One region of the Vibrio diabolicus genome, then DNA from elsewhere that is predicted to be linked to it. Evidence: predicted binding sites of a transcription regulator. Region 1 holds the regulator's gene; the other holds the start of a gene.
The links. Region 1 encodes CRP, which controls carbon source genes, mostly activating them, when cyclic AMP is high. Its sites were predicted from a motif close to TGTGANNNNNNTCACA; they were not measured.
Positions count from the first base shown of each region.

Region 2: rppH (RNA pyrophosphohydrolase) is a predicted target of CRP. The motif match lies at 6,742-6,757, and genes of this name have one in related genera.

Region 1 is NZ_CP042451.1:308,821-325,318, forward strand. Features, by position in the region: gene FR741_RS01515 (ExeM/NucH family extracellular endonuclease) at 1-2,912, shown strand, start outside; gene FR741_RS01520 (aminodeoxychorismate/anthranilate synthase component II) at 3,088-3,675, shown strand; gene FR741_RS01525 (aspartate aminotransferase family protein) at 4,037-5,248, shown strand; gene astA (arginine N-succinyltransferase) at 5,356-6,375, shown strand; gene astD (succinylglutamate-semialdehyde dehydrogenase) at 6,404-7,861, shown strand; gene FR741_RS01540 (DUF1338 domain-containing protein) at 8,111-8,902, shown strand; gene crp (cAMP-activated global transcriptional regulator CRP) at 9,048-9,680, opposite strand; gene FR741_RS01550 (phosphoribulokinase) at 9,921-10,790, opposite strand; gene FR741_RS01555 (YheU family protein) at 10,915-11,127, opposite strand; gene FR741_RS01560 (hydrolase) at 11,161-12,168, opposite strand; gene FR741_RS01565 (TIGR02444 family protein) at 12,256-12,744, opposite strand; gene FR741_RS01570 (ABC transporter ATP-binding protein) at 12,741-14,660, opposite strand; gene kefG (glutathione-regulated potassium-efflux system ancillary protein KefG) at 14,870-15,463, shown strand; gene kefB (glutathione-regulated potassium-efflux system protein KefB) at 15,447-16,498, shown strand, end outside.
Region 2 is NZ_CP042451.1:2,685,574-2,702,071, forward strand. Features, by position in the region: gene FR741_RS12735 (flavohemoglobin expression-modulating QEGLA motif protein) at 36-1,178, shown strand; gene FR741_RS12740 (thymidylate synthase) at 1,250-2,101, opposite strand; gene lgt (prolipoprotein diacylglyceryl transferase) at 2,111-2,932, opposite strand; gene FR741_RS12750 (sulfite exporter TauE/SafE family protein) at 3,020-3,811, opposite strand; gene ptsP (phosphoenolpyruvate--protein phosphotransferase) at 3,818-6,064, opposite strand; gene rppH (RNA pyrophosphohydrolase) at 6,067-6,588, opposite strand; gene mutH (DNA mismatch repair endonuclease MutH) at 7,208-7,888, shown strand; gene FR741_RS12770 (DUF6482 family protein) at 7,904-8,215, opposite strand; gene FR741_RS12775 (NADP(H)-dependent aldo-keto reductase) at 8,370-9,404, shown strand; gene FR741_RS12780 (hypothetical protein) at 9,539-9,790, opposite strand; gene vpsR (cyclic-di-GMP-binding transcriptional regulator VpsR) at 10,319-11,653, opposite strand; gene lysS (lysine--tRNA ligase) at 11,898-13,415, opposite strand; one part of gene prfB (peptide chain release factor 2) at 13,450-14,472, opposite strand; one part of gene prfB (peptide chain release factor 2) at 14,474-14,548, opposite strand; gene recJ (single-stranded-DNA-specific exonuclease RecJ) at 14,722-16,461, opposite strand.

The sequences.
Region 1 (16,498 bases):
CCAGTGCACTTAGCGCAAACGCGAACGCAGAGATTATTATTTCCCAGTATGTGGAAGGCGGCGCTTATAATAAAGCGGTCGAGATCGCCAATACAGGTGATACTGCGGTGACACTCACAGGCTATGAATTAGCAAAATCTTCGAATGGTGGCGGCTCGTGGGGCAGCACTCTTGATCTTAGTGACGTAACGTTACAAGCGAAGCAAGTGTATGTGCTTGCTCATGGCGATGCGAGCGAAGCAATAAAGGCGGTTGCGGATTACACTGATAAAAATGTAGCGAACTTTAACGGCGACGATCCGTTGGCACTTCTTAAAGATGGGGAAGTGCACGATATATTAGGTGTGATGGGGGACGTGGATTTCGCTAAAGACACCACGTTAGTTCGTAACAGTGATGCGCTTACACCTTCAACTACCTACCAATCCACTCAGTGGACAGCCTTACCTAAAGATAATATTGATGGTTTAGGGGAATTAAATACAACTGAGCCACCTGCGCCATTTGCTTGTGAAGTAGGTGGACAAGAACCAGCCTTTACCACCATCCAAGAGATTCAAGGTGAAGGTGCTTCTTCTCCATTTATTGATGGTTACCCTTACATCACGACCGAAGATCACTTCGTAACTGGTGTGGTCAGTGCGGTAACAACAGGCTTAACTAAAGGCTTCTACCTGCAAGCACTTGAGAATGATGGCAACGACAAGACATCTGAAGGTTTGTTTATTCACACCGATGTTGCCGATACAGAGCTGAAAGCCGGTGATGTTGTTTGTGTGAAAGGGAAAGTACAAGAGTATTACAGCAACACTCAGCTTTCTTCTGATGCAAACAGTTATATAAAAACAGGCACATCCAACGCCTCTTTGGTTACTCCGTTAACGATTAAGGAAGGGGAAACACTACGTGATGCACTAGAGCGTCATGAAGGTATGCAAGTTGAGCTCAGCTCGGCTAGCGAACTTTTCGTTACTCGTAACTTTTCTTACGATTATGACTCTCGACGCAACAACATGATGTTGTCTCATGAAGCACCGTTGTTTAAGCCGACTCAATTGCATGCAGCAGAGAGTGACGCTGCGGTTGCCCTTGCCAAAGAGAATGCGGCCAACCGTATTTACTTGGAATCGGATAGCAAAGCGCCAAATGGTCAAATCCCATATTTCCCAACGTTTGCACAAGATCTTGACCAAAATGGCTCTTCAGAGCAGCACATTCGCCTAGGCTCTCGTGTCGAAGGCCTGCAAGGTGTGGTGAATTACAGCTACAACGAGTACCGCCTAATTGCGACCAATGAAGTCGATAGCAGCAACTTTGTCACGTCAGGTGATGACTTTGACGTTGCGCGTAAAGCGGCGCCAGCCATAGCCGATTCTGATTTACGAGTAGCGAGCTTCAACGTTCTTAACTACTTCACTTCGGTTGCTGACAGCGGGCACGACAACCCAACCGGGCAAAATCGTGGCGCAACAAACCTTGATGAGTTCTTGATCCAGCAAGCGAAAATCGTTTCAGCGATGAATAAGATGGACGCGGACATCATTGGCTTGATGGAAGTGGAAAACAACGGCTTTGGTGATGGTAGTGCTATCCAAAACTTGGTTGATGCTTTAAACGCTGAGATTGATGACGTGGAAGATCATTACACGTATGTCGAAATCGAAGAGCAAGATAAATACCAAGAGGAATACTTTGGCAGTGATGCGATCATGGTGGCGATCTTATATCGTGCTAACGCAGTAACACCAAAAGAAGCAGCAAAAGTCATTGTGACGCCAGAGCAACATATTGCAGAGAACACCATTACTCGTAAAGAGGGCACTGAAAGTAACCCTGCATACGACAAATATCAACGCCATAGCTTATTACAGACCTTTACAGTGAAAGAGACTGGCGAAGATCTTTCAGTGGTCGTGAACCACTTTAAATCGAAAGGTTCTGAATGTATTGAAGAGTGGATTGCTGGTGTAGAAGACTCAGAACCCGCGGATCTGCAAGGTAACTGCAACAACTTCCGTGTTTCTGCTGCGAAAGTCGTTGGTGAAGCGCTGAAAGATATTGATGGCGATGTGCTCGTTATGGGCGATTTGAACGCTTACGGCAAAGAAGATCCGTTACTGACCCTCACTGATTACTCACAAGAGAAATACGGCCGTGATATCTACACTGCCGCTTACACAACCATTGGTGGCGGTGAGCTTCAAGTAGAGAAAACCAAGATTGAAAAAGGCTACGGTCTGCACAATTTAAACACCTTGCTGCATGGCGCTGATACGTTCTCATACACCTATTCAGGTGAGTTGGGGAACTTGGACCATGCATTGGCAAGCAGCAGTTTAGCGCAAAAAGTGGTGGCGATTGAAGATTGGCACATCAACTCACTAGAAAGTAACTTGTTTGAATACAGCAGCAAATACACGGGTGACATGCCGAAGTACAAAGATGCGTTCTCAGCGTCTGATCATGATCCAGTGATTATTGCTATTGATTTGCCAGATGATGATATCGATTTACCGAAAGCGGGTGAAAACTTAGCTATTGATGTACGTCTACCACCAACTGCGGTTGCGGGCGATATTGTGACAGTGAACTTAACAGCATCTACGCAAGCGGCCGCGACAAGCAGTGATGCAAAAGTTTACTCGGCTAGCCAAACCTTGACTCAAACTGACATTGACGCACGCAGCGTGAATATTGAGTTTGAACAAGCGCCAGAACAAGGTAATTACCAGTTAGAAGAGAAAGTGACAGACTCGACAGGCAACGTCGTTAAGTTTAGCTCTGTTCGTGATGTCTCAATGACGCAAACTGAAACGGGTGCAGAAGGTTCGAAGGACTCAGATGGTGGTTCGTTTGGTTTTGGCGCGCTACTCGCGATGCTTGGACTTGGCTTAGTACGTCGCCGCAACTAAGCCTTTATCTCCTAAAATACAGCTGTAAAGACCAAAGGCCAGCCGATGCTGGCCTTTTTATTGCACAAAGACTTGCCTTTCTAGTTTGGTGTTGCAAAATACCGCCCTTAATTGTCGCAAACCAGACAATCATCTCTTAAGTCTTGCCTAAACGGATTGGAGCAGCTGACACTCTATGTTGTTGATCATCGATAACTACGATTCTTTCACTTACAACCTCTACCAATACTTTTGCGAGCTTGGCGCTAGTGTAAAAGTCGTGCGTAACGATGAAATCGACATTCAAGGGATTGAAGCGTTGAACCCAACTCACTTGGTGATCTCACCTGGACCGTGTACGCCAAACGAGGCAGGTATCTCTCTACAAGCTATAGAATACTTCGCTGGTAAGCTTCCAATATTGGGTGTTTGCCTTGGTCATCAAGCGATAGCGCAAGTGTTTGGTGGGGAAGTCGTGCGCGCTCGACAAGTAATGCATGGGAAAACGTCACCTATTCGTCACAATGGTCGCAGTGTGTTTAAAAACCTGAATAACCCACTCACCGTAACCCGTTATCACTCTCTCGTGGTGAAAAACGGTACGTTACCCGATGTGTTTGAACTGACCGCATGGACTGAGCTGCCGGATGGAAGTATGGACGAAATCATGGGTTACCAACATAAAACTCTGCCAATTGACGCAGTGCAGTTTCACCCAGAATCGATCAAAACAGAGCAAGGTCACGAGTTGCTCGCGAACTTTTTAGCACGTAAAGCGATCTGATCGCGATCACTTTTCTTAACAAATCATTCATCTTTTTGCCGAGGTGAGTGGATTGCAAAACTATGCGGTTCATTCTGGCCTCTTTGTCTATTCATGTCTTTTTAAACCTTCTATCCCCTGTATTACATAACATTTATAAAAAATCGCTTCTCTATTTTACTTTCTTGATGCATAAATAGTCATAAGCAGTGATTAATGGAAGTTGCTTTCGAGAACGAAAAGAATAAATCACTATTGAAATGGTTAATTAAATGTAAATACAATGCCGCAATAGCTTAAATGCAAAACATTATTTGCTGGCAAAGAGCGCCGGTTAAATTCGCTTATCTGCTACGCATGCGGTATCAAGAAGGAATGTGCAATGACAACGGAAATTAAAGTAGAGCGCGGTTTATTCGATGAGGTAATGGTACCTTGCTATAACCCGATGGAAATGATCCCTGTTAAAGGTGAAGGTTCACGTGTTTGGGATCAGGAAGGTAATGAATATATCGACTTTGCTGGTGGTATTGCAGTGAGCTGTCTTGGCCATTGTCATCCAGTAATGGTAAATGCATTAACAGAGCAAGCTAATAAGCTTTGGCACTTAAGTAACGTGATGACGAACGAACCAGCACTTCGTCTGGCGAAAAAGCTAACAGAAGTGAGCTTTGCTGAGCGCGTATTCTTTGCTAACTCTGGCGCAGAAGCGAACGAAGCGGCACTTAAGCTGGCACGTCGTTACGCTGCTGACGTACATGGTGCTGAGAAATCAGAAATCATCGCATTCAAACAAGGCTTCCACGGTCGTACGTTCTTCACCGTAACGGTTGGTGGTCAAGCGGCTTACTCTGACGGTTTTGGTCCTAAGCCTGGTGACGTTACCCACTTACCTTACAATGATATCGAAGCACTACAGGCACACATGTCTGATCGCACATGTGCGGTGATGATGGAGCCGCTACAAGGTGAAGGCGGTATCGTGCCACCAACGCCTGAGTTTGCTCAAGCAGTACGTGAGCTGTGTGACAAACACAACGCGCTACTGATCTTCGATGAAGTGCAAACCGGTAATGGTCGTACAGGTAACTTCTACGCTTACCAAGGTTTAGGTATTACACCTGATATTCTAAGCACCGCGAAATCACTTGGTGGCGGTTTCCCAATCGGTGCAATGCTGACTACTGCAAAATTAGCAGAGCACATGAAAGTCGGTACACACGGTTCAACATACGGCGGTAACCCACTCGCGTGTGCTGTAGCAGAAGCAGTTGTGAAAGAAGTTACTAAGCCTGAAGTGTTGGCTGGTGTGCTAGAACGCGAAGCGATGTTCCGCGAAGGTCTAGAGAAGATCAATGCTAAGTACAACATCTTCTCAGAAGTGCGCGGTCAAGGCCTATTGCTTGGCGCTGCACTAAATGAAGAATGGCAAGGCCGCGCACGTGATGTTCTCGTCGCTGCGGGCAAACAGGGTCTAATGGTATTGGTTGCGGGTGCCAATGTCGTACGTTTCACACCATCACTCGTTATCACACAACAAGAAATTGAAGAAGGCTTGGCGAAACTGGATAAAGCGATCGCGACTTTAGTTTAAGCGCGATATCAGTTTCAACGTCAACGCAGCCCCCCGTCAAGGATCTCTGATGGGGGAATTGTTCCTACAATATAGTTAGGATCTTCTTGCATCTGGAGGGAGTATTGATGCTAGTAGTTCGCCCTATCGCGATGTCGGATTATGACGCGCTGCACACTTGTGCGGTGGAGTCTGGTCACGGATTTACATCTCTACCGGTTAACGAAGAACTGTTAACCAATCGAATCAAACACTCAGAGTACAGCTTTGGTAAGCCAGATGTGGCAGAACCAGGTGATGAAGGCTACCTGATGGTCGGCTTTGACTCTGAAACGGGTGAGGTTGCGGGTACCACCGGAATCGAAGCATCTATCGGCTGGGATGTCCCATTTTACTCGTATCACATTAGTAAAGTGGTGCACTCGTCACCAAAGCTTGGCGTCAATAATGTCGTCAAACTGCTTACTTTTGGTAATAACTACACGGGTAACAGCGAAATTTGTACCTTGTTCTTGCGTGAGAAATTCCGCCAAGGTCTGAATGGTCGTCTAATGTCGAAGTGTCGTTTCCTCATGATGGCTGAGCACCCAGAGCGTTTCTCTGAAACGATCTTTGCGGAGATGCGTGGTGTTTCAGACGACGCAGGCAACTCGCCGTTCTGGCAATGGTTACAAGAGCATTTCTTCTCCATCGATTTCACGCTTGCGGATTACCTCACAGGTATCGGCAAGAAAGGCTTTATTGCTGACTTAATGCCGAAGCTGCCTATTTACATCAACCTGTTGAGTCCAGAAGCGCAAGCCGTGATTGGTCAAGTACATGACAATACTCGCCCAGCATTAAAGCTGCTTGAGCGTGAAGGCTTCACTAACCGTGGCTACGTGGATATTTTCGATGCGGGTCCAACCGTTGAATGTGACTTACGCAATATTGAATCGGTACGTCACTCGTTCCGTGCGCAAGTGAAAATTGCACAACATAGCAGTACGCAAGACTTCTTGATGTGCAACTCATCGTTCGAAAACTTCCGCGCAGCAGTCACCAAAGCGGCGTATGACCCTGAAACACAAAGCGTCATGATCGCACCAGACGTTGCGGATGCACTTTTGGTTGAGGAAGGGGATTTTGTTCGCCTTCTTCCGCAGTAACAGACGACAGAATTTAAGGATAGAAACAATGACACATTGGATTGCAGGTGAATGGGTACAAGGTCAGGGTGAAGCATTTACGTCTCTGTCGCCTTACAACCAAGAAGTGATCTGGCAAGGCAACGGTGCAACGGCAGAGCAGGTGAATCAAGCGGTATCTGCAGCGCGTGAAGCGTTTATTGACTGGAAAAAACGCCCATTTGCAGAGCGTGAAGCGATCGTGTTGGCTTTTGCTGAGAAAGTAAAAGAGAACAGCGAAAAAATCGCCGAAGTCATTGCCAAAGAAACTGGTAAGCCAATTTGGGAAACGCGCACTGAAGCAGCGGCAATGGCAGGTAAAATTGCCATCTCTATTCGTGCTTACCATGACCGCACCGGTGAAGCGAGCCGTGAAGCGGCGGGCAACCAAATTGTGTTACGTCATCGCCCACTGGGCGTGATGGCGGTATTTGGGCCATATAACTTCCCTGGTCACTTACCAAATGGTCACATTGTGCCTGCGTTACTAGCGGGTAACACTGTTGTGTTCAAGCCATCCGAGCAAACACCTTGGACTGGCGAGCTAGCTATGAAACTTTGGGAAGAAGCAGGTCTGCCGAAAGGCGTGATCAACCTTGTCCAAGGTGCGAAAGAAACCGGTATTGCGCTTGCTGATGCGAAAGGCATTGATGGCGTACTGTTCACGGGCAGCGCGAACACAGGGCATGTATTGCACCGTCAATTTGCGGGTCAACCTGGCAAGATGTTAGCACTAGAAATGGGTGGTAATAACCCGATGGTGATCTCTGATAAATACGGTGATTTGGATGCCACGGTGTACACCATCATCCAGTCAGCGTTTATCAGTGCTGGTCAACGTTGTACGTGTGCTCGTCGTTTGTACGTGCCATTGGGTGAGAAAGGTGATGCGCTCATCACGAAACTGGTTGAAGCGACGAAGAATATTCGCGTAGACCAACCATTTGCAGAGCCTGCGCCATTTATGGGGCCGCAAATTTCCGTTGCCGCAGCCAAGTTCATTCTCGATGCACAAGCGAACCTACAATCACTTGGTGGTGAAAGCTTGATTGAAGCTAAAGCAGGAGAGGCGGCGTTTGTTTCTCCCGGCATTATTGATGTAACGAACATTGCTGAGCTACCAGATGAAGAGTACTTCGGTCCACTTCTGCAAGTGGTGCGTTATGAAGGGCTAGAAAAAGCCGTAGAACTGGCGAATGACACGCGCTTTGGTCTCTCTGCTGGTTTAGTTTCAACTGACGACCAAGAATGGGAATACTTCGTTGACCATATTCGTGCTGGGATCGTGAACCGTAACCGCCAGCTCACAGGTGCAAGTGGTGATGCGCCATTTGGTGGTCCTGGTGCGTCAGGTAACCTACGTCCAAGCGCTTATTACGCAGCAGACTACTGTGCGTACCCGATGGCATCAATGGAAGGTCAAGAGACTATCTTGCCTGCAACATTAAGCCCAGGTGTGGCGCTATAAGTTTTAATAACAGAGTCGCAACCATGTATTGCGGCTCACTTTGCCGGCGAATCATTTAGGTATGGGTTGTAGTGATCGTTGGCAGAACACGGAAAGTGAGCAAAGACTCGGAAAAGCGTGTTGACTGACTGGCATTTACCGTCACAGGTTGATGGCTGCTCGTTCATTATTCTGGACAACTTTTCGTTGTGAACGAGCAGTCAACTTCCGCTTACCTTTTAACTCTACATCTCGTAACAAGGAGTCGTTATGACGCCCGATGTGTTATTTGAATCGCTATGGCAAGATTACATTCAACGTCTTTGCCCCTCTGCTGCGAAAGTACATCAGCTGCTTCAAGAAGATGAGCCTCTGATTAATGATCATATAGCTTTACGTACCTTCAATATTGCGCCTCTTGGTATCGAAACCTTAGCTAAACCATTTGTAGCCATTGGCTATCAGGCATGTGGTGACTACGTTTTCGAAAGTAAAAAGCTGGTTGCTAAACACTATGAGCACCCTGATCCGAAGCAACCTAAAGTCTTTATTAGTGAGCTAAAAGTTGAGGAGTGTTCACCTGAGCTGCAAGAGATTGTGAAAAAGCTGGTGGCACAAGTCGATGCAGGCAAGCTGAACGATAGCGCATTCTTACATGGTGGACGCTTGTGGGATTTAAGCTTTGCTGACTACCAAACGTTGGCTAAAGAAAGTGAGTATGCATCTTGGTTGGCTGCGCATGGTTACGGCGCAAACCACTTCACGGTGAGCGTTAACCAGCTCAATGAATACGAAGAAGTGAAGCAAGTAAACGATCACTTACGTACGGCCGGATTTACCATTAATGAAAACGGCGGGGAAGTGAAGGGCACTCCTGAGGTGCTGCTAGAACAATCATCGACCATGGCGGATAAAGTGGCGGTTCGCTTTAGCGAAGGCACTGAAATTATCCCTGGTGGCTTTTACGAGTTTGCTAAGCGCTACCCGATGGAAAACGGTGAGCTGTACCCAGGTTTTGTGGCGGCTTCAGCGGACAAAATCTTTGAAAGTACGAATGGCTAACTTTTAGGGTTAACCTTTCGGCTAACCAACTTGCTCATTAGTCTTTTGTTGCTCTGAGCTTAATGTGGTTACAAGACAAATAAAAAGCCACCAATGTCGCCATTGGTGGCTTTTATAATTTTGTTCGCGTCACTCTGGTTTGAGATTAACGAGTACCGTAAACCACGATAGTTTTACCGTGCGCAGAGATTAAGTTCTGCTCTTCTAACATTTTCAAGATACGACCTACTGTCTCACGAGAACAGCCAACGATTTGACCGATTTCTTGACGAGTGATCTTGATTTGCATGCCGTCTGGGTGAGTCATTGCGTCTGGTTGTTTTGCAAGGTTCAGAAGCGTCTGAGCGATACGACCAGTTACGTCTAGGAACGCCAGGTCACCCACTTTTTGGCTAGTTACTTGAAGACGACGAGCCATCTGCGCAGAAAGGCGCATTAGGATGTCTGGGTTTACTTGGATAAGCTGACGGAATTTCTTGAAAGAAATTTCAGCAACTTCACAAGGAGATTTAGCACGAACCCAAGCTGTGCGCTCTTGGTCTTCCTCGAATAGACCAAGTTCACCAATAAAGTCTCCTTGGTTTAGGTAAGAAAGGATCATCTCCTTACCTTCTTCGTCTTTGATAAGAACCGCAACAGAACCTTTAACGATATAGTACAAAGTTTCTGCCTTTTCGCCCGCGTGAATTAGCGTGCTCTTTGAAGGGTACTTATGAATATGACAGTGTGAAAGAAACCACTCTAATGTTGGGTCGGTTTGAGGTTTACCTAGAACCATAATATCTCACTTCCTCTGCAGGGTACGCTTGCGCTATCCATATTTTAGCTAAGCCTGAATTAGGCCTACTAGAATAAGAGCACTTTTTATATGCTGCAAGCTCTCTTGTGTTTCGGTAAGAAATAGTATCCTTTTTCGAAAACGATTTCTTGATTTTAATCGTGCCATGATTGAGATTTTGTAAGCAAAACTGTGCACATGATCACGGTATGAAAAGTAAACATCTTCGCAGGCAGGTTTTTAGCCAATTTTCCCTGTTTCGATGAGCTGTTGTAGGATAGGCCGAACTATGAGCTCCATTGCAAAGCTCATCTTACCGCCTGGCACGACAATCGTGTTGTGGCGTGACATGAATGAGCCATCAATCATAGCCAGGAGATATGGGAAGTCGACTTTCTTTATCCCACGCAAGCGAATTACGACAAAGCTCTCATCCAGGCTTGGGATACCCTTCGCATTAAGGGGGTTGGAGGTATCGACCGTTGGGACGCGCTGAAAGTTAATATGAGTGCGAGAAAATTGCGGAGTGATGTAGTTAAGATAATCGTCCATCGAGCGCACGATAGAATCCATTACTGCTTCTCGTGAATGACCGCGGTCACGAGTATCACGCACAAACTTTTGGATCCACTCTAAGTTTACGATTGGTACCATACCAATCAAGAAATCCACATGCTGCGCAACATTAACATCGCCATCCACAACACCGCCGTGCAAGCCTTCATAGAAGAGAACGTCACTGTTCTCCGGTAAGTCCTGCCACGGTGTGAAGGTTCCAGGCATTTGATTATAAGGTACGGCCTCGTCAAAGGTGTGTAGGTAGCGACGTACGCTGCCTGCGCCATCGTGACCATATTTACGGAAAAACTCTTCCAATCCTGGAAAGTCATTAGCTTGAGGGCCAAAGTAGCTAATGTGTCGACCTTGCTCGCGCGCTTTACGGATTTCTATATCCATTTCAGGGCGAGTAAAGCGATGGAAGCTGTCGCCTTCAACCCATGCGGGTTTAACGTTCATCATATTGAACATCTTACGGAAGGCTTCAGATGTAGTGGTCGTGCCGGCACCGGATGAACCAGTAACCGCAATAATTGGGTGTTTAGCTGACATGACAAACCTTGTCGAAAATTACTTACCTGTAATGTGCAGTAGGCTGCTACTGCACGGTCGATAACCCACTATAGCACGTAACAATGCCTTGTCATTGAGTGGGGTACGGTAAAATGTGAAGGGTCTAAAATTTTGTTTTTACCTGAATATCGACGGTTTCGTGCAGTTCAGAGAACACGATAACCGCTTCGCCTTTTTCTAATTGAGTTTTTACTTGATCCACTTTGTCTTGCAAAGAAATCTCGACGGTTCCGTAATCCGTGCCTTCACGTAAGACGAATTCACGAATTAAGTTTTCCAATGTTTCTGGCGCAATGTCTTGCCATGGAATGATCATAAATACCTCGAACTTTTATGATGAGCGGCTAGTTTACTGCTTTCGCTGCTTGGATACAGCAGAAAGGTAATCTGCAGCAATACTTTCGTAATACGCTGGCAGCGCTTCTTCCAACCAAAATTTCGGCTTGAGCGCTGAACCTGTAAGGAAACCAACATGCCCACCGTGCTCAAAGAGACGGTAATCAATATTATCTGGCAGAACAAATTTCGGGATCACATCGTCGGTCATGAATGGATCGTCTTTGGCGTGAATGATCAGTGTCGGTAGCGTGATCTGTTGTAATTTACTTAAGCCAGAACATTGATCGTAATAATCTTGTGCGTCTTTAAAACCGTGCAGTGGTGCCGTGATCAAATCATCGAATTCATACAATCGTGTGACACGTTTTATTGAGTTGTAGGACAAAGCGAGCTCGCCATGCAACAAGTGATGTTTTTGCAATGCGTTGCGTTTGAGCGAAGAGAGCAGGTAACGGCGATACACTTTCGAAAAGCCTTGTTCAATACGGTTCGCACACGCTGCTAGGTCTAAAGGCGCTGAGATAATGGTCGCCGCGTTCAAAATGGGGTGGTCTTTGTATTGGGCTAAATAATTCGCCAACATGTTACCGCCAAGAGAAATACCAACCGCAACTTTGGGGTTATCAGGAAAGCGTTGCTCAAGGTGCTCTAAGAAGTGGCGGGCGTCAGTCACTTCACCAGAATGATAGGCGCGAGCTTTCTTGTTTGGCTTACCGCTACAACCGCGGAAATGCATCATCACCGACAGCCATCCGGATTGAGCAAATGCATTCATTAGGCCATTGGCGTAAGGGCTATAGAAGCAGCCTTCTAGTCCATGAAATAAAACAAAAATCGGCTTTTTTTGCGCAGGTTCTTGGGTTGGGTCCTCGCTCCATGCGAGATCGAGAAAGTCTCCATCGGATGTATCGAGGGTTTGCCAAATCGGCGTAAACAACGCTTTTTTGCGAATAAAACGCGGTAAAAGCGTTTGAAGATGCGGGTTTTTGATCCCGGCGGCTGCGAAAAATTGTGTCATACCTAACTGCTCTTATGCGGTTCTTCGGTGTCAGTTGAAGAACTTATTAATATAATCCTTTATAAAGATTATAGGTATTCTACAGATTTATGGGCGTTTTGGTGGGTGAATGTTTGGCACCGGAATAGCAAAGGCCTGTTGCAAATGCTCACCACCAAGTTGACGACAGTATCTCAGCGTGAGTGGGGCGCCATCATTTTTGACCAGCGTGAGCGAGTTAATGCAGTTCACCAAATCCGCTTGTTGCTGCTTTTCTAGTTGCAGCTCAAACTGCAAGGTTTCACGATATAAAGCGTCATTGACTTGAGACTTAAGATGGCGACGTAAGTCGCGAAAAGAGTGCAGTAAGGTTTCGCTTCGGCCCAGACAGCTTTGTACCAGAGGCCAGTCTTTTTCTTGGAAAATGAGTTGCTGCTCATCGAGCCATCTGAGCAGCAGGAGTAGGTTCACGTTGCCGTGATAATTGTTCTGTAATGATAAACACGCTTCTTTCACTTCTCGCACACCATAAAATTGCAGACTGAACTGCCAAAGGTGTTCTAGGGTGAGTGTGTATTCAGCGTGTTGATTACTCATTGATTAAACTCTAGCTCCATCTGCTCCAGTTCTTCCTGAGCAGACATCCATTCCATTTCAATTTCTTCGAGCTCTGCCTTACTAGAAGCTTGAAGAGCCAGCACTTGGTTAAGTTTAGCTTTATTTTCGGCTTCATACAGTGAGTTATCTGCCAATTGTTCTTCAGCTTCGGCCAGTGCAGCACCTAACTTATCCATTTTATTTTCTAATTGTGTCAGCGTTTTGCGAATTGGCGCCGTCTGCTTACGAAATTCTGCATCGCGACGTTTCTGCTCTTTTTTCGCTGCCGCGCTGTTGGCGCTATCTTTGGCTGGCTGTGCAGCTTGTGCTTCTTTGCGTTCCGCTCTTTGTTGCTCAGTTAACCATTTGTAGTAGTCGTTTAAGTCACCATCGAACGGCGCAACTTGACGATCATGCACCAAGTACAAGTCATCGGTTGTAGCACGCAGTAAGTAGCGATCGTGCGAAACAATCACCATTGCACCTTCGAACGTTTGCAGTGCCATCGTCAATGCCTGACGCATGTCCAAATCCAAGTGGTTGGTTGGTTCATCAAGTAGCAACAGGTTTGGCTTTTGCCACACAATTAAGGCCAGCACTAAACGGGCTTTTTCACCACCCGAAAACGGCGCGACTTTCTCCAGTGCTTTGTCGCCTTGGAAGCCAAAGCTGCCTAGGTAATCACGTAGCTGTTGTTCGGTTTGATCCGGCGCGATCTGCATCATGTGTTGCAGCGGCGTTTCCTCTGGGTGCAGCGTTTCTAATTGATGCTGAGCAAAGTAACCTATTTTTACGCCTTGTGAGTAAGTCAGATCGCCACCTTGCGCGTTAAGCTCGCCAGAGAGCAATTTGATCAAGGTCGATTTACCTGCGCCATTACGGCCGAGTAGACCAATGCGACTGCCAGGAACCAAGTTCAAGCGGATCTTCTCTAAGATCAGGTTGTCACCGTAGCCTGCCGATACTTCATCCATCATCATGATTGGGTTTGGCAGCGCCGCAGGCTCACGGAATTGGAAGCTAAATGGGTTATCGAATTGAGCGGGTAACACTTTCTCCATGCGCTCCAAAGCTTTAATACGGCTTTGAGCCTGGCGTGCTTTAGAGGCTTTATAACGGAAACGGTCGATGTAGCTTTGCATGTGCGACATCTGTTTCTGTTGCTTCTCGAACATCGCTTGCTGCAGCACCATTTTTTGCGCTCGTTGGTTTTCGAACGACGAATAGTTACCCGTGTATTCGTTCAATTGTTGGTTTTCGATGTGGATAATACGGCCAACAATTGGGTCAAGGAAGTCACGGTCGTGCGAGATCAGGATCAGTGTGCCTGGGTAGTTTTGTAGCCAACGTTCAAGCCACATCACCGCGTCTAAGTCCAAGTGGTTGGTTGGCTCATCGAGTAGCAATAAGTCAGAACGGCACAATAGCGCTTGAGCTAAGTTAAGGCGCATACGCCAACCACCAGAGAATTGAGTCAAACTCCAACTCATTTGCTCTTGACTGAAACCTAAACCGTCGAGCAATTCTGCCGCGCGAGCGCGAATGCTATAACCGCCGATGGTTTCAATTTTACCGTGGATCTCGGCAACCAAGGTGCCGTTGTCTTGTGCTTCCGCTTCAGCCAACTGCTTTTCGAGCGCTCGGTACTCGCGATCACCATCAATGACGTATTCCAGTGCAGTGCGCTCTAGCGCAGGCGTTTCCTGTGCGACCCAGGCCAGTTCCCAATGTTGAGGTTGGCTAAATGAGCCTGCATCAATCGACAGTTCATCTTTCAGCAATGCAAATAGCGTTGATTTACCGCAGCCGTTTTTACCCACAAGGCCGACTTTATCGCCAGGATGGATAGTCGCTGAAGCTTGATCTAAAAGAGGTTTACCGCCACGCAGTAACTGAATATCAGAAAAGGTAATCATAAAGTTTTCATTCACTTTGCGCAGTGCGCGTTGCTTGGTTACATAGCGAAGTGGTTTCAATCGTTTTTAAAGCCACTTGGGTATATATCTAGCGGTGAATAGTAGGGGTATTGGCCGGAAAAGTCGATTGATTCGCTTTAATTGCATTATGCTGTACAAAAAAGTATAACAATTTGATAACGGATAAAAATAACCACAAGGACGACCATTTGGCTGTTGCACCGTCTATTCTCCCAAGAGTTCTGGTCATTTATGCTCATCCAGAGCCACATAACTCGATTGCTAATCAAGTGATGATTAAAAAAGCTCAGTCGCTTGATCACGTCACTGTGCACGATCTTTACGGTGTTTACCCTGACTTCTTTATTGATGTGAATTACGAACATGAGTTGTTGCTCATGCATGATGTGATCGTGTTTCATCACCCGCTTTATATGTATTCATGCCCAGCCCTGTTAAAAGAGTGGTTGGACCGAGTGCTGGGCAAAGGTTTTGCTTTTGGTGGAGGTTCGGCACTAGAGGGAAAATACTGGCGCAGTGTGATTACAACGGGGGGGAAAGAAGAGGCCTTTAGCGCGAAGGGGTACAACAAATATCCATTAGAGCAAATCTTACAACCGTTTGAACTGACGGCTGCCTTGTGTCAAATGCACTGGATTGAACCTTTGGTGTTGTATTGGTCGCGTAATGTCTCGGATATTGAGCGGTATGAGCACGCCGAACTGTATCGTCGGTGGTTGAACAACCCACTTGAAAACTGGGAAGCAACAGACCAAGGAGGTCAGTATGGCGATAACCAGTGAGTTTCTTCAAAGTAGCGTGGTCTTTCTCTCGGCTGCGGTTATCGCGGTGCCGATTGCTCAGCGTCTCGGACTTGGCTCGGTTTTAGGTTATTTACTTGCCGGTGTGTTGATTGGCCCTTGGGGTCTTGGCTTAATCAGTGATGTTGATGCTATTTTGCACTTTGCTGAACTTGGGGTCGTGTTGTTACTGTTCTTGATCGGCCTTGAACTAAATCCTAAAAAACTGTGGCAAATGCGAGGACCGATTCTAGGCTTAGGCGGCGCGCAGGTGGTGGTTACGACCGCCGTGCTGGGCAGTGTCGTCAGTATGTTCGGCGTAAGCATGCAAGTGAGTTTGGTGATTGGGATGGGATTGGCGCTGTCCTCGACGGCAATTGCTCTTAAAGTGATTGAAGAGCAAGGGCTCAATGGCACCGAAACGGGTCAGTCTGGTTTTGCGGTATTGCTCTTTCAAGATATTGCCGTGATCCCAATGTTGGCAATGTTGCCCTTGCTTGCTGGCGGGCAGAGTGGCGGTAGTTGGTTGGATGTCTTCACGGTATTAGGCAGTGTGGTGGCACTGTTGATTGGTGGCCATTTTTTATTGCGTCCACTGTTTCGTTTTGTTGTGATGAGCGGCGTTCGTGAGCTCTTTACCGTCGCCGCACTATTGGTCGTGCTTGGGATTTCTGTCGTGATGCAAAAGCTCGGGCTTTCTATGGCTCTAGGGACTTTCTTAGCCGGCGTTCTGCTGGCTGAGAGTGAATATCGACATGAATTGGAAATCGCTATCGAGCCGTTTAAAGGTTTGTTGTTGGGGTTGTTCTTCATCGCGGTTGGCATGGCGGTAAATTTGGGGTTATTGGCATTACACCCTTTAGAGATTCTGGGCGCGGTGGTGGCTTTGGTCGTGGTTAAGGGCTTGGTTTTGTATGCATTGGCGAGAGCTGCCCGTGTCGGAGCCAAAGCGAGAAGCCGTATGGCCGCGATTTTAAGCCAAGGTGGTGAGTTTGCCTTTGTCATATTTACCGCAGCGAGCCAAGAGGGCATTTTATC
Region 2 (16,498 bases), 880 kb from region 1:
ACTTATGCTGGGCTACCTCATTTGGAGTCGACAACATGACGCAGCTTAATGGCACTATTTCTGATCAGCTACTCGCAATAGACGAAAACCTAACTCAACTGGTTGCTGATATTGATATCCTCAGTAGCGTGAATCCTCTCAATTATGCTCAGGAAAGAGAGCGCTTTATTAAGAACAAATACTCTCAAGAGCCTAACTTCCAATACTCAACCACCAATCTAGATACTCACAGCGCAAAACGACGTCTGTATGAACTGCCTTTAGAAAATATTCAAGACACCCAATTACAAAAGCTGTACGCGGATGTGATTCAGTCTTACGCAGATAAATTGGATCAAGTGAATACTATCGGTACACAAGAGTTTCTTTATAACTCCCTGCGCTATTACGGAGAGCCGAGCGCCAAAGATATTGCCAACGCCCATTTCATTTTACACCTTCCCACGGAAGAAGAGAGCAAACCGCAGCATGATAGCCGCGCGATAGCACACTTCATGCAAAACTTTGCTCAACGTAATGGATATGAGTGTGAAATACAGGTGTTGGATGGGATGTTAGCAAACGCACTCGTTTCGGGATCTCGAGTCAAAATTAACCACGCAGCATACATCGCGACCGATGAGTTAGAGGCTCTCGCACATCATGAAATGGGTGTACACCTTCTTACTACGCTTAACGGTCGTCAACAACCGCTAAAGGTTCTGAGCTTAGGGTGCCCAGCTAATACAAACACCCAAGAAGGGCTGGCTATATTGTGTGAATATCTGTCAGGACATTTCAGTATCAAACGCCTAAGAACCTTAGCCTTACGAGTCCTGGCGGTAGAGTCGATGATCAAGGATCGCGATTTCCGCCATACGTTCATGCTATTAAAAGAACAGTATAAAACGTCTGACCTTCAAGCATTCACAACGACTGCTCGTGTGTATCGAGGAGGCGGTTTGACGAAGGATTACTTGTACCTCAGAGGGTTCCGAGAGGTTCTAAATGCCTACGATAAACTGGGCAATGACTTTTCATTGTTGCTATGTGGGAAAACAGAACTGAAATATTTTGAGCTTATCCGCTCATTAGTGAGCAAACAAATATTCACCCAACCCAAGTTTATTAGCCCGGCACTGTCTGCACCGAAGCAGACCAACCCTATTCACCGCTATATTGTCAGTGCACTCAAGTAATATCTTCAAAGTACGAAAAAGCAAAAAAGCTCCATTCGGAGCTTTTTTCATATCTTGAAGAACAACACTGGTTACACTGAGAATGGGTAACGAATAGGGTCGTGATGCTCGTATCCTTCAACCCAAAAATCATCCAGTGTGACCCATGTTTCCAGATCTTCTAGAGATTTAATCTCTGGATTGATGTGGAACGTCGGCGCTTTTAATGGTTCACGTTTCAACTGAACATCACGCATCAGTTCAAGCTGATCTTCATAAATGTGCGCATTCACAATCTTATGAAATGCCTGACCAGGTTTCTTGCCCGTGATTTGCGCCATGATCGCCAAGAACACGTAAACTTGAACCATATTGAAGTTTAAGCCAAGCGGTACATCACACGAACGCTGAGTACTGTTCAGGTAAAGCGTATCATCCAGCAATGAAAAATGGTGGCTATACATGCAAGGACGCAAGCACCCCATGTGGAATTCACCCGGGTTGTAGAAGTTCAAGATTTCACCGCGATCATCAACACCACGCGTTAAGTCATCCACTATCTTGCGTAATTGGTCAACATGCCCGCCATCAGGCTTCGCCCATGCGCGCCCTTGGACACCGTAGACACGGCCCATGTCGTCTTCGCCCTTACGATATGGATTATTTAACCAAGCATCATTTAGGTTGGCATTGGCATCCCAGGTTTTCGTGCCCAGCTTACGAAAATCTTCCGCATTATCGTAACCACGAATATACCCTAGTAGCTCTGCAACGGCCGCATTCCAAAAACTTTTACGTGTGGTTACCAACGGAAATTGATTGTTCGCAACATCGTAGGTTAAATCCGCGTTGATTACGGTCAGGCAGCGCTTGCCTGTACGCTCATTTTCAACCCAAACACCTTGGTCAACGATGCGTTGACACAAATCTAAATACTGTTTCACACCAATACCTTACTTCGTCTTTTGTGGTAACTCGTCTTTGTAATGACCACGTTTGTATGCCCAAACCATCATTAGGACACCGATAACCACCATTGGCAGGGATAGAATCTGTCCCATGGAAATAAAGCCACCGAATAACCCCAAATGAGCGTCTGGTTCGCGCACGTATTCTACTAGGAAACGGAAGGTTCCGTAACCCGCAAGAAAGAGTCCTGAAACAGAACCTAGAGGACGAGGTTTCTTGATGAACCAATTCAAGATGAAGAAAAGTACGATACCTTCAAGCGCCATTTCATAAAGCTGCGATGGATGACGTGGCAGTGGACCACCATTTGGGAAAACGATCGCCCAAGGCATATCCGTTACTCGGCCCCACAATTCGCTGTTCATGAAGTTACCTAAACGCCCCATACCCAGACCAAATGGCACAAGCGGCGCGATAAAGTCGGCAACGCCGAAGAACGTTCGCCCGTTTTTGTGTGCATACCAGAACATCGCGGTAATCACACCCAGTAAGCCCCCGTGGAAAGACATACCACCGGTCCACACTTTAAACAAATACAAAGGGTCAGCCAGGAAAAGCTCAAAATTGTAGAAAAGCACGTAGCCAACACGGCCACCAATCACAACGCCAAGGAAGCCTGCGAACAACAAATCAGAAACCTGTTCTCGTGTCCAACCACTTCCCGGCTTATCCGCACGTCGGTTCGCCAACCATAGGGCGAACATAAAGCCCACAAGGTACATCAAACCGTACCAACGAACCGAAACAGGACCAATAGAGATTAAAACCGGATCAATATTGGGAAATTCAATATATCCCTGAGACATAAATCATTCTCTTCTTATCACAACAAAATAAATATACCCAAGTAACCTCTAGATGCTTGGTTCAGCGAGAATGACTTGGGTACAAACTTAAAGCAGCATGGTCGCTGCTACAAACATTAAGAACACCGCGAATATCTTTTTTAATACCGCAGTTGGAAGGTTAGTTGCCAGCTTCGCACCCACTTTTGTTGTGAGCATCGAGGCCATGGCAATCGCTAATAAAGCGGGAAGATAAACATAGCCAATACTGTATGAAGGTAAGCCTTCCACTTTATAGCCATGTAAGATGAAGCCGATCATACCAGAAATAGCAATCACGCAACCACAAACGGAGGATGAGCCCACCGCTTTACGCATTTCTATCCCGTGTTTATTTAAAAATGGGACCGATAGTGAACCACCACCAATACCAGCAAGGCTTGATACAACGCCAATCCCCGTGCCATACGCAACGGTCACCGGGCTGCTCGGCATAGGTTTACTGCTCGTAACTTTAATGGAACGGAACATTTGTACTGACAGGCAAAGAACAATGACACCAAATACTTTCGGCAAGTAGTGCGTAGGGATCCACTCAGCAATATTGGCACCGACAAAACCACCTATAACCACACCTGGCATCAACCATTTTACGACGAACATATCGACATTGCCGAGCTTAAGGTGATTCATCGCCGATGAGCCTGACGTAACAATAATACTCGCTAACGAAGTGGCTAGGGCCATGTGCATACTCATTTCTGGAGAGATTCCAGCAAGAGGAAGCAAATACAACAAGGCAGGAACAACTATCAAACCACCACCGATACCGAGTAACCCCGCCATCACACCCACAAAAGCGCCTAGCGCCAACAATAACAAAAATAAAGAGACGGTCACGATTTCCTACTTTTTACCTGCACGGATAAAGCCCGCAAAACCCTGTTGGATGAAGAAGTCATGCATCATTTGATGAATGTCCTCCCCGTAGGACTTTGTCATTGCTTGCTCCGCTAATTTTTCTAATTCTTCTTGTTGGCTATGACGAATCAAATATTTCACCTTAGCCACGTTGGAGGTGTTCATACTCAAACTGGTATACCCTAACCCAAGTAAGAGAAGAGCGCCAAATGGGTCGCCAGCTAACTCACCACAAATACACACTGGCACCTGATACTTATCGCACACGTCATGGATTTGCTTAAGCGCTAGCAGTACCGCAGGATGCATAGATTCATAGACATCCGCGACGCGGGAATTGTTCCTATCAACCGCTAATAAATACTGGGTTAAATCGTTTGTCCCGACAGAAACAAAATCAACACGGTGAGCAATCGTTGGCAATAAATACACCATTGATGGCACTTCGATCATGACCCCAACTTGTGGGAACTGAATTCTATCATCAAGCAACACGGCTTCGCTGTGGGCTTGATTAATCAAGCTAATGGCATCGTCTAGCTCTTTTACCCCAGACACCATTGGCAACAAAATACTTAAGTTACCGCTTTCTGCACTCGCCCTTAACATTGCACGCAGCTGGATCAAGAAAATGTCTGGATGATCCAATGTAAAACGAATGCCACGCCAGCCTAGAAACGGATTATCTTCTTCGATCGGCAAATATGGCAAAGGTTTGTCACCACCAATATCCAAAGTGCGCATCACCACTCGTTGATTCGGATAACTGTTGAGTATCGCTTGATATTGATGATACTGCTCATCTTCCGACGGAAAGTGATGCTGAAGTAAAAATGCAATCTCAGTTCGGTACAACCCAACACCATCAACACCTGTATTGATGGCAATATTACTGTCTGCACTGAGTCCCGCGTTCAGCATAATTTCGATATGGTGATTATCTTGCGTAACCGCAGGGAGTGCGAGGTCTTTGTTTACCATGGCAAACAATTCAGACTCTTCGCTTACTAAGCTGCGATACTCTCGCAACAACTGGCGGTTTGGCTCTAAGAAGATCTCACCCGTATAGCCGTCGACTATCCCGAGTTTGCCATTCACCACATCCGGATTAATGTTGGCGCCCATGACTGCAGGGACCCCAAGAGCTCGAGATAAAATGGCAGCGTGAGAGTTTGCGCCTCCCTCTAATGATACGACAGCTAACAAAAACTCTTTAGGTACAGAAGCGAGCAAGGTGGCAGTGAGTTCGTTCGCCACCAAAATAATGGGACGATCAATTGCAGAATTTTCTTGCTCACTGTTGTGCAGAAAATAGAGCAGCCTTTGCCCTAACTCTCGGATATCTTGCGCTCTTTCACGCATGTATACATCCGACATTCTGGCAAATCGATTCGAGTATGATTCTACAACTTGGCGTAACGCCCAGTCTGCCCTATCTCCTTTTTCAATCTGCTTCTTCAAATCACCGCGAAGCATCGGATCATTCAGTAAGTGAGTAAACAGATCGAAGATCGCCAGCGCATCTTTGTTGATTTCACTGTCCAGTTTTTTCCGCATACGGCGAAAGTCATTTAACGCTCGCTCTATCGCCACCAGCAATGTCTCGTGCTCACGTTCTTTATCTAACGTGGACGAAGGGAAAACATCCGATAAACTCGGCTGGGTATTGTCGAACCAAAACTCTCCAATCGCGACACCAGTAGATGCAGGCAAACCTTTTAATACCGTGGGTTTAGATGCCAACTGCCAATGCCCAAGATTCTGCGCATGCGCAATAAGCACTGCTAGCTGAGCGGACAACGTGACAAGAAAAGACTCTTCCATTTCACTGAACAAGCGAGGTGTTTTTTGCTGGATCACCAACACACCTAAAACTTGTTTGCGATGAATGATTGGAGTGGCTAAAAAGGAGTGGTAAATCTGTTCACCGAGTTGAGGGAAGAATTTAAACTCGGGATGTTTTGAGGCTTCGGCAAGGTTGAGTGGCTCTGCGCTTCGTTTAACCAACCCAACCAAGCCTTCATTGAAGTTGATATGAATACTATCACCTTCAAAAATAAGGCCTTGAGTTGCCATTAACTCAAGGCGCTGCATTTCTTCATTAGCAAGATAGATAGTACAGCACTCAGTGCGAAGGGCAGCACAAGTCTCTTTCACCAATATATCGAGTGCCAGATGCACATCATCGACCCTGGAGACTTTCTCAACTATTTCCCTTAGCTGACTGAGCATGATTATCCTCTACGTTGCTTTTTTCTTTTCCCTTTCGCTTTTCTCTCTCGAAAAGGCATGGCTAAGGATGCAAACTCTTTCATCGCTCGTCGATAAACATCTCGCTTGAAAGAAACAACTTGCCTAACTGGATACCAGTAACTCACCCAGCGCCAACCATCAAATTCAGGGGATTTTCCGCGTTGCATATTAATACGAGATTCATCGCATTCTAATCTCAGCAGAAACCATTTCTGTTTTTGGCCGATACAAACAGGCTTGGAGTCCCAACGCACCAATCGTTTTGGTAGCTTATATCTTAACCAATGACGACTTGTTGCAATGATCTTAACGTCTTTTTTCGTTAAACCGACTTCTTCATATAACTCCCTGAACATGGCTTGTTCAGGAGTTTCACCTTCGTCAATTCCACCTTGTGGAAATTGCCATGAGTGTTGCCCGTATCGTTTAGCCCAGAAGACCTGACCATGGTTATTACATATCACAATACCAACATTAAGTCGGTAACCATCGCCATCTATCACTGGCTAACCTCTATGAATAAATTTTTTATTACCGTGATTTTTCCACATATCCCCATTACTAGCAAACTTACTGATGTGATATGAGCAAGATTTATTACCTTTTCACCATATTTGGATATCTTTTAATCAAGCCATACCTTATCAACACAAGAGTGAGACATTGCCCACATTTATTCACCTTTTCTGTGAATAACTTTGTGAAGAATTCAATTCAAATGAGTAATTCTGTTCAACCCCATCACAAGCAAAACAAATAAAGAAACAAAAAAACAAACATAAAGCATTGATAAAAAAGTCTTTATTTTAAAAAATAGCGATAAATCGATCTTCAGTTTCTTGATGATCTTTTCACCAAACTCAGATCGGTCAAAGATCCACCAATAGGCTATTTATCCACACTCACCTGCTATTCGTTTAGATGATTACAACAAAATCAACCCCAAAAATGCATTTTAACCCCTGTTTATTCATACAGACCCCGTCAGGATCTTATCAATACCTCCTCCACCTGTGGATAAGTTATGAATTGATCGTTCTTACACCGCCTCGGTGAAATCTTAAACAGTAGATTTGGCCGGAGTTTGATAAACTATATTTTTTGTAATACCACCTTGTGACTATGAAACCAGAACCACAAACAGAAGCAGAGCTATTGGAACGAGCGCATGATATGGCAGGACTCAGTTTTGCTGAGTTGGCCGCCGAGGCGAATATGATTGTTCCTGAAAACTTAAAACGAGATAAAGGTTGGGTGGGTCAATTACTCGAATGGCACTTGGGCGCCCCAGCTGGCAGTAAACCTCAACAAGATTTCGCTAAGCTAGGGATCGAGCTGAAAAGTATTCCGATCAGTCACTCTGGCAAACCGTTGGAAACAACCTTTGTTTCGGTGGCTCCTCTCACAGGTGTTCATGGTCTTACATGGGAAACAAGCCACGTACGCAACAAGCTGTCTCGTGTGCTTTGGGTACCAGTGGAAGGGGAACGAGAAATTCCACTTGCAGAAAGACGTGTTGGTAGCCCACTGATTTGGTCACCAGACGACGACGAAGAGCGTATTTTACGAAACGACTGGGAAGAGCTAATGGAGATGATCGTCTTGGGGAAATTTGATCAAATTTCCGCCAGACACGGAGAAGCGCTGCATCTTCGCCCTAAAGCCGCGAATGCAAAAGCACTCACCGAAGCATACAGCTCAAATGGCAAGCCGATAAAAACTCTGCCCCGAGGTTTTTACCTCAGAACACAGTTTACTGAGCAGATCTTACTCAAGCACTACATCAGCACGCCATCTGAGTAATGTTGTTTCCGCCATTTAGTGCGTCACGAGCGATAACTCGATATCACAGTACGAGGCTGCCTCTTCAGTGCCACATTCGTCATACGCATTGTGCAGCCTTAAGTACGCTTTATCTACCCCTAACCTCAGCAGCTCTTCTTTCACCAAATCTAGCGAACCGAAATGTATCGGCTCTTCACCGTCTTTAATCGGCTCAAGTTGATGCTTGTACTCCACTGCTAGCAAATAGTCAGAGACATCAGAACACCCAATCACAAATACTTTGGGAGTTTTATAAGTATCTTTATGGGGACCGTGTAACCACATGTCCAATTGATGCTTCTGCATAACGTACCTCCTTCACACGATCATTTAAGTGTAGTTAGGCTATGTATAGCTTTCGAGTTTGGTCTTCCTTTATACGTAAATCATTTGCGATAGCGGTTAAAAATCCCCTATATTGGAATCACTTATTTAGTCGGTAACTCTTCAAGGACGTGATATGCAATACACAAAACTACCGCACTCATCACTTGAGATCAGTAAAATCTGCCTCGGAACCATGACGTTTGGCGAGCAAAATACAGAAAAGGACGCCTTTGAACAGCTCGACTTTGCCCTTGATCATGGGGTGAATTTCATTGATACCGCAGAGATGTACCCTGTACCTCCCAAAGCGGAAACGCAAGGACTCACCGAGCAATACATCGGTAATTGGTTAGCAAAGAGCGGCAAACGTGAAAAAGTTGTGCTGGCAACAAAAGTGGCTGGCCCTCGTGGTGTCCCTCACATCCGAGACAACATGAGCCTTAATCGTCGCCACATCCATACAGCAATTGATGACAGCCTTAACCGCCTGCAAACGGATTATGTCGATTTATACCAATTACATTGGCCTCAACGTCAAACTAACTGCTTTGGTCAACTCAACTACCCATACCCTGACAAACAAGAAGAAGTCACGTTAATTGAAACATTGGAAGCGCTTACAGAATTAGTGAATGCAGGCAAAGTACGCTATATCGGCGTATCAAACGAGACGCCGTGGGGTGTGATGTCGCTACTGCGTTTGGCAGAGAAACACGATTTGCCAAGAATTGTCTCCATTCAAAACCCATATAACTTATTGAACCGCAGCTTCGAAGTTGGCTTGTCTGAAATCAGCCATTACGAAGGCGTTCAGTTACTTGCTTACTCTCCTTTGGCATTTGGCTGCCTGAGTGGTAAATACCTAAACGGGGCAAAACCTGAAGGCGCTCGATGCACTAAGTGGGAGCGTTTTGCGCGCTACTTCACTCCACAAGGTGTTAAAGCGACCGAAGCTTACGTCAATTTAGCACAAGAGCATGGTTTGGATCCTGCACAAATGGCACTTGCATTTGTCAATCAGCGCCCATTTGTAGCATCTAATATTATCGGCGCGACCAACCTCGACCAATTAAAAGCCAACATCGACAGTATCGATCTAAAACTAAGCGATGAGCTCCTGACTGAGATTCAAGCAATTGGTACAACCTACTCGAATCCATGCCCTTAACAGTAAAGCTCCCCTCAAACGAAAACAGCTGACCTTCAAGGTCAGCTGTTTATCAAATGAAGTATGACTTCATATCGCACGTTAAGCGTGTTGAATGACTCGATAGCAACTTAGTCAGTCCAACACGCTAACGATTACGTCATTATTCGCGACGTTAAAACTCGACGAAGGTGACGAACTCGACGTTCAACTTTTACTGCATCCGGAACATTGGCGCGTGTGGAACGACCATCGCTATCTAAACCAATATCCCTCAATAGATGAACATTCGTCCATGGAACATCATGAGCAGTGCGGCGTATGGTTCGCTGCCATTGCTTTTCTTCGCGTTTAAGGTCTGCTTTCAATAGCAAAGTTGCCAGTTGTAGGTAAATAGAGTGACGCATAATATTTTCTCCGATTATCGATGTATTCGACTGGGAAAAATAGTGCGTAAAATGAACAGAGGTGTTCTGTTGATACTAAGCCGCTACTTTTCCGCAGCCTAGTAATAAATAAGATAGGTTACGGATTAATTTTTATCTTGTGAGCCAGTGGTATTGGTATCATCCGACTTAAGAGTCATCGGAGCGATAGGCATACGATCAGCGCAAGCAGTGGTGTTAACAACGTAATGTTTCATCTTGCGCCTCCTAGCTAAAAATTAATCCGTTTATGAAAGGTATAACTCATTGAGTTACGGTTAAATTGTAAGCTTTGATGAATATATATCAAACATTTTTTGTCTTTTTGATTAAAAACAAACCAATACACCGCAATTCAGTTTCATATACTTTTCTATATAACATATTCACCTAGGGAATATATGAAATTGCGGATTTTATAAATCAAACTGAATACAAAACAAAAAGAGCGGCTTTGTAGCCGCTCCTTCACTGATATTCATTCACCAATTTAACTTCAGAAAGAACAAATTACATGGCTTGATCAGAAATCAAATTATGTTTGTTCAGTAGTCGATACATCGTCGCGCGTGAAACACCAAGCTCCTTCGCCGCATTCGAAACTTGACCAGAATGAGATTCCAAAACAACCAGTAACGCGTCACGCTCACTCTTCTCACGAATCGATTTCAAACTACGCTTTGAGTCATTACGCTGAGGCAAATCTAGGTGATGCTCTTCAATCATTACGCTGTCAGACATCAGAACCGCTCGTTTCACTTGGTTCATCAATTCACGTACGTTACCTGGCCAGAAATAACGTGTCAGTGCCTTGAGTGCATCCTCAGAAAAGCTTTTTGCTTGCGAGTTATACTCTTTAGAAAACTCTTGTAAGTAATAGCGCGCTAACAAAGAAATATCGCTCGCGCGCTCTTTTAAGCTCGGGACATTAATGCGTAATACGTTAATGTAGTGATAAAGCTCTTCATTAAAATCTCCGTCAATCAAGGCTTTTTCTACATCTGACGAGTTAGCAGCAAGGATGCGCACATTGACCGCTTTTACACCATCTTTGGTATCAATGGTGCCTTCTTGCAAGAATCTCAGCAGATTCATTTGCTGCTCTTTTGAGATAGTAAGAATGTCATTAAACAGCACCGTACCGCCATCCGCTTGTTCGAGCATGCATGCTTCCATATCTTCATCGGCATTGATACCAAACACTTCCGCCTGGAAACGTTGCTCATTGAGTGCGCGACAGTTAATTGCCATAAACGGTTTATGAGAACGTGAAGAGACTTTGTGGATAGCGCGAGCAACCGCTTCTTTACCTGTACCACTTTCCCCAGAAATCAGAATACTGACGTCCGTCGGACCGATTCTCTTTACTTGATCGCGTAAACGCTTCATCGGGATAGATTCACCGATCAGCCCCATGTCTAAGCTGCTACCAAAACTAGGCCAAACTTTTTTCTCCAACTTGAGCATACCAAGCTGGTGACCAATCGTGCTTAAAAGCTGGGCATCCGGGATTGGCGCAGTGAAAAAGTCGATACAAAAGTTAACAATGAACTGGCATATGGTATCAGTGCCAAGCTGAGATTCACGAATAAACGCTAACCAACGCACGTGTTTGTGAGAACTGACTAAGTTCGCCAAACCGTTCAAGCTGAATTCGTCATGGCTGAGATCGACAATACCGATACATGGACCAATATCCTCTAACAACGTATTAGCTTTGCGTAAGTCACCCACTTGGTGACACTTCCAGCCCACTTGCTCAAGTACTGATAACCAAGGCTCATAAGTACCGCCAACTACCACAAGCGATCCCGGGATGGAATCCATCTTAAACTGCCCAGCCATTCTCTAACCCTTTTTCATTGTTAATAGAAATTTTGCGCCACAAACCTATCTTTGCGAGCGGGTAACATTATCGAGACTCCGCGCCCCCACGTCTGTCTCAGTATTAAGACTATGCAATAGATTGAGATTTGGCGAATGTTTATTTGCATATCCTATTAAAAAGCAAATGCAACAACTTGAACTTATTTAACTAAAAGGCATAAAAAAACCACCCGAAGGTGGTTTTTTTGATCATCCTGCCAAATTACGCTTGTGGGCGCATTGCTGGGAATAGGATCACGTCACGGATAGTGTGCGTGTTAGTCAGTAGCATAACCAGACGGTCGATACCGATACCTTGGCCTGCCGTTGGTGGTAGGCCGTGCTCTAGTGCAGTGATGTAATCTGCATCGTAGAACATGGCTTCGTCGTCACCAGACTCTTTAGCTTCAACCTGTGCTTTAAAGCGCGCGTCTTGATCTTCTGCATCGTTAAGCTCTGAGAAGCCATTCGCCACTTCACGACCGCCGATGAAGAATTCAAAGCGGTCTGTAAAGAACGGGTTGTCATCGCTACGGCGAGCTAATGGAGAGATGTCCGCTGGGTAGCCAGTGATGAACGTTGGCTGCATTAGCTTAGGTTCTGCTGTTTCACCGAAGATTTCTTCTAGAAGCTGACCACATGTCCAGAAGTCTTCTACTTCAACATGTACTGATTTCGCGATAGAAACCATCAGCTCACGGTTTTGTAGATCTTCTTCGGTTAGCGCTTGGATTTGAGCGTGATCTGGGTTGTACTGCTTGATTGCTTCAAACATGCTCATACGAGTGTAAGTACCACCAAACTCAACCGTTTCATCACCGTAAGGCATTGATGTTGAACCTAGAACTTCTTGCGCTACCGAGCTTAGTAGTTCTTCAGTAAAGTCCATCAGATCTTTGTAATCCGCGTACGCCATGTAGAATTCCATCATAGTGAATTCTGGGTTATGACGTGGAGAAAGACCTTCGTTACGGAAGTTACGGTTAATTTCGAATACGCGATCGAAGCCACCAACCACTAGACGCTTCAGGTATAGCTCAGGTGCAATACGTAGGTACATTGGCATGTCTAGCGCGTTATGATGCGTGATGAATGGGCGTGCACTTGCACCACCAGGGATCACGTGCATCATCGGCGTTTCTACTTCCATGAACTGTTTTGAGATCATGAAGTTACGAATTGCAGACATTACTTTAGAACGTACAATAAATGCTTTACGTGAATCTTCGTTCACAATCAGATCAACGTAACGCTGACGGTAACGCATTTCTTGGTCAGTAAGACCGTGGAACTTCTCAGGAAGTGGACGAAGTGCTTTAGTTAGCAACTCGTATTCTTCCATGTTCACGTATAGGTCACCCTTACCAGATTTGTGCAGCGCACCTTTAACACCGATGATGTCACCGATATCAAGACCTTGGTATTTCTCTTTTAGCTCTTTTTGTACGTCTTTAGCAGCGTAAGCTTGGATACGGCCAGATGTTTCTTGAATTACTAGGAATGGACCACGCTTAGCCATAATACGGCCAGCAATTGCAACCACGTGGTTAAGCTCTTCTAGCTCTTCCTTCGTCTTTTCACCGAACTCTTTTTGAAGGTCGCCCGCTAGTGCGTCACGACGGAAGTCGTTTGGGTGGCCGTTTGCTTTGCAGCTCTTTCGGATTTCATCCAGTTTAGCGCGGCGTTCAGCAATCAGCTTATTTTCTTCTAGTACAGTTTCGTTTTGAACAGCATCAGTCATTTTCGATGTATCCTGTTTTTGTCGGTGAAAAGCTTTATAGGCCTGATTTCAGGCTAGCTTCAATAAATTTGTCCAGATCGCCATCAAGAACCGCTTGAGTATTACGGTTTTCAATGCCCGTACGGAGGTCCTTAATACGTGAGTCATCCAATACGTAAGAACGGATCTGGCTACCCCAGCCAATGTCAGACTTAGCGTCTTCATTAGCTTGTTTTTCCGCGTTTTGCTTTTGCAATTCAAGCTCAAATAGCTTCGCTCGAAGCTGTTTCATTGCCTGATCTTTGTTCTTATGTTGAGAACGGTCATTCTGACACTGAACCACAGTGTTCGTTGGTACGTGCGTAATACGTACCGCAGATTCTGTGGTGTTGACGTGCTGACCACCTGCGCCTGACGCACGGTAAACGTCGATGCGTAGGTCAGAAGGATTAATGTCGATGTCGATGTTTTCATCAATCTCTGGATAGATGAACGCAGACGCAAATGACGTATGGCGACGGCCGCCTGAATCGAACGGAGATTTACGAACAAGACGATGAACGCCCGTTTCAGTGCGCAACCAACCGTAGGCATACTCACCAGAGATGCGAACTGTTGCCGACTTAAGACCCGCGACTTCACCTTCAGAGACTTCAATCACTTCAGCTTTGAAGCCCTTCGCCTCTGCCCAGCGTAGGTACATACGCAGCAGCATGTTGGTCCAGTCTTGTGCTTCCGTACCACCAGAGCCAGCTTGCAAATCGATGTAGCAATCTGAACTATCATGGTCGCCCGAGAACATACGACGGAATTCAAGCTTTTCTAGCTTCTCTTCCAACTCAGCAAGTTCTGGTTCGATTTCGTCAAATGTTTCTTGATCTTCTTCTTCTACAGCCAGCTCAAGAAGACCTTCTACGTCTTCTACACCTTGCTCTAGTTGATCAATAGTTTCAACAACCGCTTCTAGCGATGCACGCTCTTTACCCAGTGCTTGTGCACGTTCAGGTTCGTTCCATACATCAGGTTGTTCAAGCTCTGCGTTGACTTCTTCTAGACGCTCTTTCTTCGCGTCATAGTCAAAGATACCCCCTCAGGACATTTGTGCGCTGAGACACGTCCTGCAGACGGTTTTTAATTGGATTGATTTCAAACATGTTTACTCAACATTTTAGAATAGAATTTAACCGAGAAATTCTACTGAAAAATGTGACCGAGATACAGGAAAATTTCGGATGAGAAATCAGATTGCGGTTAGAGAGAGCACGGTCATAAAATTTTACACCCTCTTAGGGGCAACCGTACTCTATAAGAAAGGTTAATCTAAATATTACTTAGCTTCGATATGATCGATCATCAATTGCAGTGATTGATTACCACGAAATTCATTCACATCCAATTTGTAAGCTAAACGTACCGTTTTAACTGATGCATCCGGCCAGCGACGCAAATCGACATTAAATGCAATGCCGTCGATCATCACATTGGTAGGGTGACCTTTGTAAAGCGGCTCTAACATCAATTTAAGATGCTTCTCACCCACCAGCTTTTGATGCAACACTTTAAACTCACCATCAAAGATTGGTTCAGGAAAGGCTTGTCCAAAAGGGCCACCAGACCGCAGCTGTTCAGCGATATGCATAGAGAATTCTTCAGGCTTAAGTTCACCATCAGACATGATCACGCCTTTTAGCGCCGCTTCATCGAGTTCCTTTTTTACCACTTCATCAAATAAACGGCTGAAACGTTCGAAATCCTGCTCTTTAATTGTTAAGCCTGCCGCCATCGCGTGACCACCAAATTTGATGATCAAACCTGGGTTTTGCGTGTCGATGAAATCCAACGCATCACGCATGTGTAACCCCGGAATAGAACGACACGAGCCCTTAATTGTCCCTTCTCCGCCATCAGCAAATGCGATGACTGGACGGTGAAACTTCTCTTTGATGCGCGAGGCCAAAATACCAATCACACCTTGGTGCCAATCACGTTGGAACAAGGCTAATCCGTAAGGAAGCTCACTGCCTTCACCAAACTGAAGACGCTCGCAGAAAGCCATCGCTTCTTGCTTCATGCCTTCTTCAATCTCTTTACGAGTTTGGTTCAAACCATCCAGTTCACTTGCCATACGACGAGCGGCGTGAATGTTGTTACACATCAACAGTTCAACACCAAATGACATGTCATCAAGGCGACCAGCAGCATTGATACGAGGACCTAAAGCAAAACCAAAATCGGACGCCACCAAACGACGCGCATCACGCTTCGCGACCTCAATCAATGCTTGAATGCCAGGGCGCGCTTTGCCCGCACGAATACGCTGCAGGCCTTGGTGCACAAGAATGCGGTTGTTTTCATCCAGTGGGACAACGTCAGCTACAGTGCCGAGTGCAACAAGGTCAATCAGTTCCATCAACTTAGGCTCTTGCATGCCCTGCTCAGCAAACCAATTGTGTTTTCGCATATGAACGCATAGTGCCATCATGAGATAAAACGCGACCCCGACACCAGCGAGCGCTTTAGACGGAAAATGACAGCTCTCAAGGTTTGGGTTCACCATTGCATCCACATCAGGCAACACTTGTCCCGGTAAATGGTGGTCGGTAACGAGCACGGTAATGCCGTTTTCTTTTGCGTAACGCACGCCTTCGATTGATGACACACCGTTATCTACCGTCATGATCATCTCAGCGCCAAGCTCTAATGCCTGGTCAACGACTTCTGGGCTTAACCCATAACCGTCTTCAAAACGATTCGGTACTAGGTAGTCCACATTGTGACTACCAAGCATACGCAGCGCGAGCACCGACAATGCAGAGCTCGTCGCGCCATCAGCATCAAAATCACCAACAACGATGATGCGTTTTTGTTCTTTTATTGCCTGAAACAAAAGCTCGACAGCTTGCTCAATCCCCCCGAGTTTTTGGTAAGAATGCAAACCACGAGCTGACGTTTCTAGTTGCGCAGGATCCGTAATCCCACGGTTGATGTAGATACGTTTGAGAATCGGAGGAATGGAATCAGGAAGAAGGGAAAGATCAGGTTCAGGACGTCGTTGAATTTCTATCATGCTTGAAAAGAGCCGGCGACTTTGCCGGCTCTGCTCC